DNA from 3 places in the Xanthocytophaga flava genome. Region 1 is predicted to be linked to each of the others. Evidence: riboswitches for the same ligand, from Rfam matches in the RefSeq annotation. Region 1 holds a riboswitch; each other region holds the start of a gene.
The links. A riboswitch is a leader RNA that binds a small molecule or an ion and turns the genes downstream of it on or off. The one in region 1 is predicted to bind thiamine pyrophosphate.

Region 1 (3,291 bases):
TTAGTTACTTTGTCTGCCATCTCTACATTTCTATAATAACTCTGCACATTTCTATAATAACTCTGCTAGGGTTTTATGTTGTGTCGGTACAACGTGTATTCGCTGTAAGCTATTGATTACTAGTTTATTGGTTTATTTAAGGCTTTTCACGTGAAAACTTTTTCTGTGGTTATAGTTATAATTATGTTAAGTGTTGATTTGATTGATTTTTTGGATAATATATGGATAAGTAATGGATAATAATAGGATTCGTTAGGATGTAAAGATTTTCGATACAGTGTTATACAAATAGAATCGTTATTTACATGGAATAGTTGTACTTATGTTATATTTTTGTCGTTTTTGAGACGCTTTTTTTCTGGCTATGTGTTTAATTGCAAATAGTTCTGTCTTGATAATATTCTATAGTAAGTAAAAAATAATGAAAGATATGAGAATTGCTATTCTGGATTTGTATGATGGATCAGCCAATGAAGGAATACGGTGTATAAAAGAATTAATGTTATCTTTTGCTCAAACTACTACTGTAGATGTTTCTTTTACTATTTTTGATGTAAGACAGAAAAACGAAATACCTGATCTGAGTTATGATCTGTATATTTCTACAGGTGGTCCAGGTAGTCCTGTTGAAAGTGAAGGGACAGAATGGGAGCTTTTGTTTTTTGAATTGATGAATAACCTTCGTGATTACAACAGAAGATTTCCTGAACATAAAAAATACGTTTTTCTGATAAGCCATTCCTTTCAGATTTTCTGTCGATATTTTGAATTAGGTGTTCTCACTCAGCGTAAATCACATGCCTTCGGTATTTTTCCTGTGCATCGTACTGTTCATGGACTTCAGGAATTATACTTTGAAAATCTGGATGATCCATTTTGGGTAGTAGATAGCCGAGACTGGCAAGTAACACAGATTAATGAAATAAAACTGAAAGAGTGGGGTGGGCAGATTCTCTGTTATGAAAAGCTAAGACCTCTTATTGATCTGGAGCGGGCTGTAATGGCTATTCGTTTCGATGAAGCTTTCTTTGGAACGCAATTTCACCCTGAGATTGATGCGGCTGGTATGTTGCGTCACCTGGATACAAAAGATAAAAGAGAGATTATTATTGCCAACTATGGAATTGATAAGTATCATGAAATGATACGTTATCTGGCAGATCCGGATAAAATAGCATTTACTTATCAGACAATCCTACCTACATTTTTACGAATAGCCCTTCCTCATTCTATTGAATTGTGATATGATCTGAGGAAATATTTGTATTTCCATTCGTTTCACTTACTTTTGGCATTGTCAACTTTAGGGGTGTCAGTATTTTTACTGACTGAGATCAAACCCTCACAACCTGATACCGTTCATACGGTCGTAGGAAAAAGTTGGATGCGGTTTTGTCATCCCCTGAGTTGTTATTTTGGACAAATAAACGGAATAACATGCAACTCAATCCGCATCAAATCTGGCGTGATATCCAGGCCATTCGGTCTGCCCAACCTTTAATACATAATATTACCAACTTTGTGGTTATGAATACTACTGCCAATGCTTTACTGGCAATAGGTGCATCTCCAGCGATGGTGCATGCAACAGAAGAAGTGGAAGAGTTTGTTTCCATTTCACAGGCATTGGTTGTTAATATAGGTACACTGGATGCCAATTTTGTGGGTGGAATGGAATTGGCAATGAAACAGGCACATAAACTGAATAAGCCCATTGTATTTGATCCGGTAGGAGTGGGGGCTACGTCTTATCGGAATCAAGTCAGCACTCAATTAATCCAAGATACACCACCTTCTGTCATTCGTGGAAACGCTTCAGAGATAATGGCTCTAGCCGGACTGGATGCTCAAACAAAGGGCGTGGATAGTATTTATGGGTCTGAAGCTGCTCTGAATGCTGCTTATTTTTTAAGCAAGAAGTATAACTCTACAGTTGTTATCAGTGGGGCCACCGATTTTATTATATATCAGGATAATATAGTATCCATTGCAAACGGACATCCCCTTATGTCTAAGGTGACTGGAATGGGATGCACTGCTACTGCATTGATTGGGGCATTTGTCGCTATTAATCCAAATTACTTTGAAGCTGCTGCTCATGCAATGGCTGTTATGGGAATAAGTGGGGAAATTGCAGCAGAGAAAAATCCATATCCTGGCAGTCTTCAGGTTAATTTCTTGGATACGCTGTATAAGTTAACAGGAGACGATATTCTGTATCGTTTGCAAGTTACCTCATAAATAGGGAAGTGTATTCCTGTGGTTATATCAATTATTATGTTAACTTACTATTTGGGTACTATTATAGTATAGCCAGGGGAGAATAAAGTATGTCAAAATTATATTTAGTGACAGATAGTCTTATTTGTCAACAGGCAGGACACAATGTTGAATATGTGGTCGAGCAAGCGTGTAAGGCTGGTGTAAATTGGGTTCAGTTACGGGAAAAAGATTTGTCAACAGAAGATTTTATTGCCTTGGCTCATAAGGTGTTGGCTATTACCCGAATGTATAATGCTAAACTGATCATCAATGATCGAGTAGAGGTTGCTGTGGCGGTTGATGCAGATGGGGTACATATTGGACAAGAGGATATGTCTTATACCCAGGCAAGACAGCTAATGGGTTATACAAAAATTATTGGTTTGTCTGTTAACAATCTGCCTGAGCTAACTACTGCCAATGCTCTGGATGTAGATTATGTAGGGATTGCGTCTATCTTTTCGACAACTACAAAACTGGACACAACTTCTGAACTTGGTGTTGAGGGGTTAAGAAGTTTGTGTACACAAACCAAACATAGTACATACGCTATTGGGGGGATTAATCAGACAAATATTCAACAAGTTATCCAAACGGGAGTAACTGGAGTTGCCGTTGTCTCTGCCATTTGTGGAACCGCGTCTCCGTATGATGCAACACGAACTTTAATTCAACTTATCGAAAACGCATGAAAAGCTATAAACGTGTATTGACAATTGCTGGTTCAGACAGTGGAGGAGGTGCAGGCATTCAGGCTGATTTGAAAACGTTTGCTGCATTGGGGTGTTATGGGATGTCTGTTATCACTGCATTAACTGCTCAAAATACCCAATCAGTAAGTGCTATCTCTTCTGTATCTGCTGATTTTGTTGTTGCACAACTGGAAGCCGTTTTGACAGATATTGGTACAGATGCTGTGAAAATAGGAATGATTCATCGTGCCGATATTATTGAAGCGATTGCCGAAACGTTACAGGGATACCGAGTTAGAAATATTGTGCTGGACCCTGTTATGGTTGCTAAAAGTGG
Region 2 (3,291 bases), on a different contig from region 1:
AGTTCTTCCCGATTTTTGGACTACTGGAAGAGCTGACTAATAAATTTAAAAGCCAGAATGTTGTAGCGCAGGGAGAATTATACCATTTGTTTATGGGTGGAGTACGGAAAGAGTTTGCTGGAAAGGGAATTATTGATGAACTTACTCTGGAAGCTGAAAAGCTTGCACAGTCAAAAAACTTTAAAGGTGCAATTGGAGAAGCAACAGGACCAATCTCTCAACATGTGTATGTGAATCGCTTTGGTTATCAACCACTTGATGTTGTTGAATACAAAGAGTTTTTGTTTGAAGACGCACCTGTATTTGCTGACATTCAGGACTGTGAGAAATGTCAGTTGATTATCAAATATTTCAATAACTAAGTTAAAAAGAATCCCACTGTTTATGTGTAGTGGGATTCTCTCTTTTATTTGCTTTTAAACCATTGATATGCTTGCTCAAAAGATGCTGCGAATTTTTCTACAGTATGTAGAGAAACAAATTTTTCTCCCAATGCTTTCTTATTCGTGATCTCTCCAAAGATGCTTTCAGGCAGGTTTAATGCGATCTTCTGTAAACCAGCTTTCTTAAGATCTTCACTCCAAATGTCGTTGACATACTGAGCTGTTTCAGGTAGACCACCTTTAAACTCGATCAGATCAGCTATCAGAAAAGGCGCTTTGTATTTAATGATCGCTTCTGTTATTTTTTGCATACCTTCTTTGGCTTTTGCATCGTTAACGAAACCTATCCATTTATACTCAACAGTTTGATGTGTTGGATTGTACACCACTTCTACGTGGGGAGCCTTGTAATAAGATATCTTTTCCATGATCTTTAAGAAGGAATTTTTATATGTAGTATAACTAATTTATAAATGATCAAACAAAAATAATGTCTTTATTGACTATTTAATAATCATAGAGGGCAGATAATGAACAATGTAATAGATTCTTTTTAAAGAAACGATATATAGATAGAGGTAAGAATAGAATAAAAAAAGACAACGAGATGTTAAAATTAGTAGTTGCTGTATTTGTGAAGAAGTGATAGAAAATAGTGCAAATTTTAGAGTTACAATTATTGCTATTTTTCATTTATGTATTTGAAAATCATTTTTATGTTTTTAAGTATAAATGTTTGTGCATTAGCATAATGAGGAGTGTTTACTACCCAGAGAATAAGGTTTGCAGAGTAATTCTATCCCATTTTTTGAAATCTGTGTGTTTTGTATGATTTTGATTATCAGTTTGTTGTATATGTATTATAGATAGTTTGGAATTAATCTGTACACTAACATCAACTAGGCTACAGGTAAGTTTTTTGTTAGATTAGTCAAACACATATATAAATTTTATATCTTTGCAGTGTTCTCTTTATCTTTTAGAGAACTTATTATACTAAGAGGATACAATTATAATGTAAGAAAATAATTGGTCTTAGGGGTGCCTTAACATTACGGGCTGAGATCATACCCTTGAACCTGATTCGGTTAGTACCGGCGAAGGAAAAGACAAAAGAAGGCTTGTCAGCCCCTGGCATACCTTATGTTTTATTCTGCAAAAAATCATTCATGAAGAAATTTACTCTTCTTTTCATGGCAATGATGTTATCATCTTTGTCGTGGGCACAATACACCATTTCTGGTAGAATAACCTCCGGAGGACAACCATTGTCAGGAGCTACAGTAAGTCTGCAAAATACTTTTAAAGGGTCTCTTTCAATGGCTGATGGCAGATATTATTTACGGAATCTCCCTTCTGGAAAGTATGTGGTAATCGTCAGTTTTATTGGATATGAAAAATTAAGCAGAGAAATCGACTTAACATCAGATCTGGCACTAGATATCGATTTGAAAAAGATGGAATATGTAGCAGACGAAATTGTAGTAGCTGCAACAAGAGCTTCGCAGAAATCAGGCACTACCTTTACCTCTGTCGACAAAGAGACGCTTGCCAAACAGAATCTTGGACAAGACCTTCCATTTCTATTAAACCAGACACCTTCTGTTGTTGTTAGTTCTGATGCAGGGGCAGGTGTAGGATATACAGGTATTCGCATTCGGGGAAGTGATCCTACACGTATTAATGTCACTGTCAATGGTATTCCTATGAATGATGCAGAATCACATGGAGTGTATTGGGTAAATATGCCCGATTTTGCGTCGTCTGTTGACAATATTCAGATTCAACGGGGTGTTGGTACATCCACAAATGGTGCTGCTTCTTTTGGGGCAACTGTTAATGTGCAGACTAATCAACTGAACCAGAAACCTTATGCCGAAATCAACAATGCCTATGGATCTTTTAATACCTGGAAACATACTGCCCGGGTAGGTACAGGCTTGATAAATGGAAAATGGGCTTTTGATGGACGCTTATCAAAAATTAGTTCTGATGGCTATGTAGACAGAGCGTCCAGCAATCTGAAATCGTTCTTTTTATCTGGCGGGTATTATGCAGGAAGCACTATGATTAAGTTTAATGTCTTTTCTGGTAAAGAAGTGACCTATCAGGCATGGAATGGTGTACCAGAATACCTTCTGAATACGGATCGTACATACAATGCTTATACATATGATAATCAGACCGATAATTACCAACAAGATCATTATCAGCTATTCCTGACACATGAGTTTAATCGTAAATGGAATGCTAACCTGGCACTACATTATACACATGGAGAAGGCTACTATGAAGAATATAAACCAGGTGAGAGTTTGAGTTCGTATAATCTTCCTTCTATTACTATTGGAGATTCTGTAATTACAGCAACGGATTTAATTCGGCGACGTTGGTTGGATAATGATTTTTATGGTTTGGTGTGGTCTGTAAGTTATAATTCATTAAAACGATTCTCGGCAACCTTAGGTGGGGGAGCTAATAATTATAAAGGCAAACATTATGGTGAAGTAATATGGGCAAGATTTGCCAGTACGAGTGAAATCAGACAACGATATTATAACGATGATGCCAGTAAAGGAGATATCAATTTTTATGCAAAGGGGAATTACGATTTCTCAGACAAGTTGAATGCCTTTCTGGATTTACAAAATCGGTATATCACTTACTCATTTCTTGGACTTGATCAAAATTTACGTAATATAGAACAATTTGCTTTTTATAGCTTCTTCAATCCCAAAATAGGTATTACCTATCATCCATCTGACGAAAACAGTGCTTATGCTTCCTATAGTATCGGACATCGGGAACCTACCCGGGATGATTTTGTCCAGTCTACGTCTAAAAGTCGACCAAAGCTTGAACGCTTACGGAATCTGGAGGTAGGATTTCGAAAACAAAATAAAAGATA
Region 3 (3,291 bases), on a different contig from region 1:
ACATACACCACTTGCAGGATCACATAAAAGTGGATTTTTGATTTCCTGGTTCATTGTATTTTTCTGTTTATCGTTGACACCCTTACTCAAAACACCTGTTTTTCAGAATGATTCAGATATGATGTATAACTCTTTGTGTAGGATTAATTTGTAACTCGACAGCAAAGTTGGTTACTATTCATCCATCAGTCAATTAGTCAGAAAAATATGACTATAGACAAGACTATGCAGTCTAACAATAAACAATGAACTGTATTTCCTAATTGGAATCAATTACAACTATAGGTGTAGATACTCTTCTGGGTTGAAATAGTATAATTACTACTATCTGTACGAACTACCTCTGCAGGATATCCTCGATCATTATAAGTATAAGAACATGTTGTTTTGAGTCTTAAGCCCCCATCATAGTTATAATATTTTGCTTCCAGTACATTATTGGTAGAATACACATCAAAAAAACCAAAAAGAAGCAGATATTGATAAAGAGGATTATTATTCGCTGGATTAAGCTTTGTATCAAAAACTGTTTGATAGGACAGATATTCTACTTTATTAGAACTATTATAATCATACGACTTAACCGCGTTTCCATTAGTATCATAAACATATCTCCGATAATAGGTAGGGTCAGATGTTATCTTACTAATTTGTCCCTTATCATTATATTCGTTAGATGAGTAAAGACTTGTTTCGTAATTTGAGTTTGAATTTATTTTACTATATAATTTCGATTCTATAATTCTGCCTTGCCCATCTACCTTCATATCCCAATAACTGGAAGGATCTGTTTCTGTAAGGCCATCTTTATAAAAATTTATTCGCTGTATATACCCTTTCGAATCATATACCAAGATGCTTTTCTCATAAAGTTTTCCGTTTTTATCAACAACTGAAGATCCTGATAATCTATCTCCATCATAGGTAAATTCAACATATTCCCCCGTTTCATTTGCCAGTTTGATCAATTTGCAGCCAAATTTCGGCTCTATTACAGCTGGGTCATCTTTTTTACAAGAAATACTAATAAAACAAATAACTGCAAAAAGCAGGATACAATAAGATTTCATAGAGTGTGGATTGATCGTATAAGATCACAAAAATAACAGTTTCCTCCCGATCTTATCTGATGTTTCATCGGAAAAATAATTTTTAGTAAAAAAGATACCTATCTAATTAAATCAAAGCTCAAAACTTTTTTCTAGGAAAGTTCAAACAAGTTTTTATACCTTTGTCCTAAGCTTTAGGGGTGCCTTAACTGGCTGAGATGATACCCTTGGAACCTGATCCGGTTAGTACCGGCGAAGGGAAAAGTACCGCAACACATTATAGTAGTGCTATATCCATAGCATTCTCCTCCTGTGTAGCCACTCCTGAAGTCAATAACCTATTTTCAGGAATGGACATCATACTTAACCAAGAATCAAAGACCTTTCCGGACAATTGCACTGTGCAGCAATTGATGGATATTGTTTTGCCTGATAAACAAAAAGGAGTTGCGGTTGCAATCAATCAGGCTGTCATACCCAGACCCAACTGGAGCACTCATACGCTACATCCCAACGACAACGTATTACTCATCAAAGCTACTCAAGGAGGATAATTCCATGACAACCGAACAACCATCCACACACACCATTTCCTGTGATCCGTTTCCGGGCTCACAAAAGATCTATGTCAAAGGTAATCTGCATGACATTGAGGTAGCCATGCGCGAAATCTCTCTAACAGATACCAAACTGTCATCCGGCAGCAAAGAAACGAATGCTCCAGTTACGGTATATGATACCAGTGGCCCCTATACAGACCCGGCTATTGCTATTGATGTACGCAAAGGATTGCCTCGCTTACGCCAAAGCTGGATTACGAAACGGGGAGATGTAGAGCAACTTCCTGAGATTACATCTGACTATGGCAAAAAACGACTGTATGACACCTCGCTGGATCATCTTCGGTTTGAGCATATTCAAAAACCATTACGTGCCAAGGCAGGAAGCAATGTCACTCAACTTCACTATGCCAAAAAAGGAATCATTACACCTGAAATGGAATACATAGCCATTCGGGAAAATCAGCGTATTGACTATTTGAAAGAAGTATTAAATGGACAATACGAAACCCTGACCCAACAACACGCAGGCCATTCTTTTGGAGCCAACACACCCAAAGGACTCATTACACCAGAGTTTGTACGACAGGAAGTAGCAGCAGGAAGAGCTGTAATTCCATCCAACATCAACCACCCGGAAAGTGAGCCAATGATCATCGGACGCAACTTTCTGGTGAAGATCAATGCCAACCTGGGCAACAGTGCAGTCTCATCCAGCATTGAAGAAGAAGTAGAAAAAGCTGTATGGGCCTGTCGCTGGGGAGCAGATACCATCATGGATTTGTCTACAGGCAAAAATATACATGAAACCCGTGAGTGGATTATACGCAATTCCCCTGTACCCATCGGAACAGTCCCTATCTATCAGGCGCTGGAAAAAGTAGGCGGTCGTCCGGAAGCACTGACATGGGACATATTTCGGGATACGATCATCGAACAGGCTGAACAGGGTGTGGATTATTTTACCATTCATGCAGGGGTGTTGTTACGTTATATTCCACTTACAGCCAAACGGGTCACAGGTATTGTTTCCAGAGGCGGTTCTATTATGGCCAAATGGTGTCTGGCGCATCACAAGGAGAACTTCCTGTATACTCACTTTGAGGAACTTTGTGAAATCATGAAACAGTATGATGTTTCTTTCTCTCTGGGTGATGGTTTGCGTCCGGGTTCTATTGCCGATGCCAATGATGCAGCTCAGTTTGCGGAACTGGAGACCTTAGGAGAACTCACCAAAATAGCTTGGAAACATGACGTACAGGTTATCATCGAAGGCCCCGGCCATGTGCCTATGCATCTGATCAAAGAGAATATGGACAAACAACTGAAAGAATGCCATGAGGCACCTTTCTACACATTAGGGCCATTAACAACAGACATTGCTCCTGGTTATGATCATATTACATCTGCTATTGGTGCAGCCATGATTGGTTGGTTTGGTACAGCTATGCTTTGTTATGTTACGCCCAAAGAACACCTGGGTCTACCAAATAAGAAAGATGTAAAAGATGGAGTAATTGCCTATAAAATTGCCGCTCATGCAGCCGACCTGGCAAAAGGACATCCGGGAGCACAATACCGGGACAACACCCTGAGCAAAGCCCGCTTTGAGTTTCGCTGGGAAGATCAGTTTAACCTTTCACTGGACCCAGATACTGCACGCGAATTTCATGATGAAACGC

Region 2: it holds a riboswitch for thiamine pyrophosphate, as region 1 does, so the genes downstream of both, QNI15_RS00905 (TonB-dependent receptor) here and thiM (hydroxyethylthiazole kinase) in region 1, are expected to answer to the same signal.
Region 3: it holds a riboswitch for thiamine pyrophosphate, as region 1 does, so the genes downstream of both, thiS (sulfur carrier protein ThiS) here and thiM (hydroxyethylthiazole kinase) in region 1, are expected to answer to the same signal.

The regions. Positions count from the first base shown of each region.
Region 1 is NZ_JASJOR010000038.1:31,925-35,215, reverse strand. Features, by position in the region: gene QNI15_RS34055 (glutamine amidotransferase-related protein) at 431-1,243, shown strand; TPP riboswitch at 1,296-1,393, shown strand; gene thiM (hydroxyethylthiazole kinase) at 1,438-2,241, shown strand; gene thiE (thiamine phosphate synthase) at 2,331-2,954, shown strand; gene thiD (bifunctional hydroxymethylpyrimidine kinase/phosphomethylpyrimidine kinase) at 2,951-3,291, shown strand, end outside.
Region 2 is NZ_JASJOR010000001.1:205,485-208,775, reverse strand. Features, by position in the region: gene QNI15_RS00915 (hypothetical protein) at 1-362, shown strand, start outside; gene QNI15_RS00910 (hypothetical protein) at 407-811, opposite strand; TPP riboswitch at 1,411-1,506, shown strand; gene QNI15_RS00905 (TonB-dependent receptor) at 1,553-3,291, shown strand, end outside.
Region 3 is NZ_JASJOR010000044.1:15,568-18,858, reverse strand. Features, by position in the region: gene QNI15_RS35715 (ClpXP adapter SpxH family protein) at 1-54, opposite strand, end outside; gene QNI15_RS35710 (hypothetical protein) at 270-1,070, opposite strand; TPP riboswitch at 1,236-1,327, shown strand; gene thiS (sulfur carrier protein ThiS) at 1,400-1,603, shown strand; gene thiC (phosphomethylpyrimidine synthase ThiC) at 1,608-3,291, shown strand, end outside.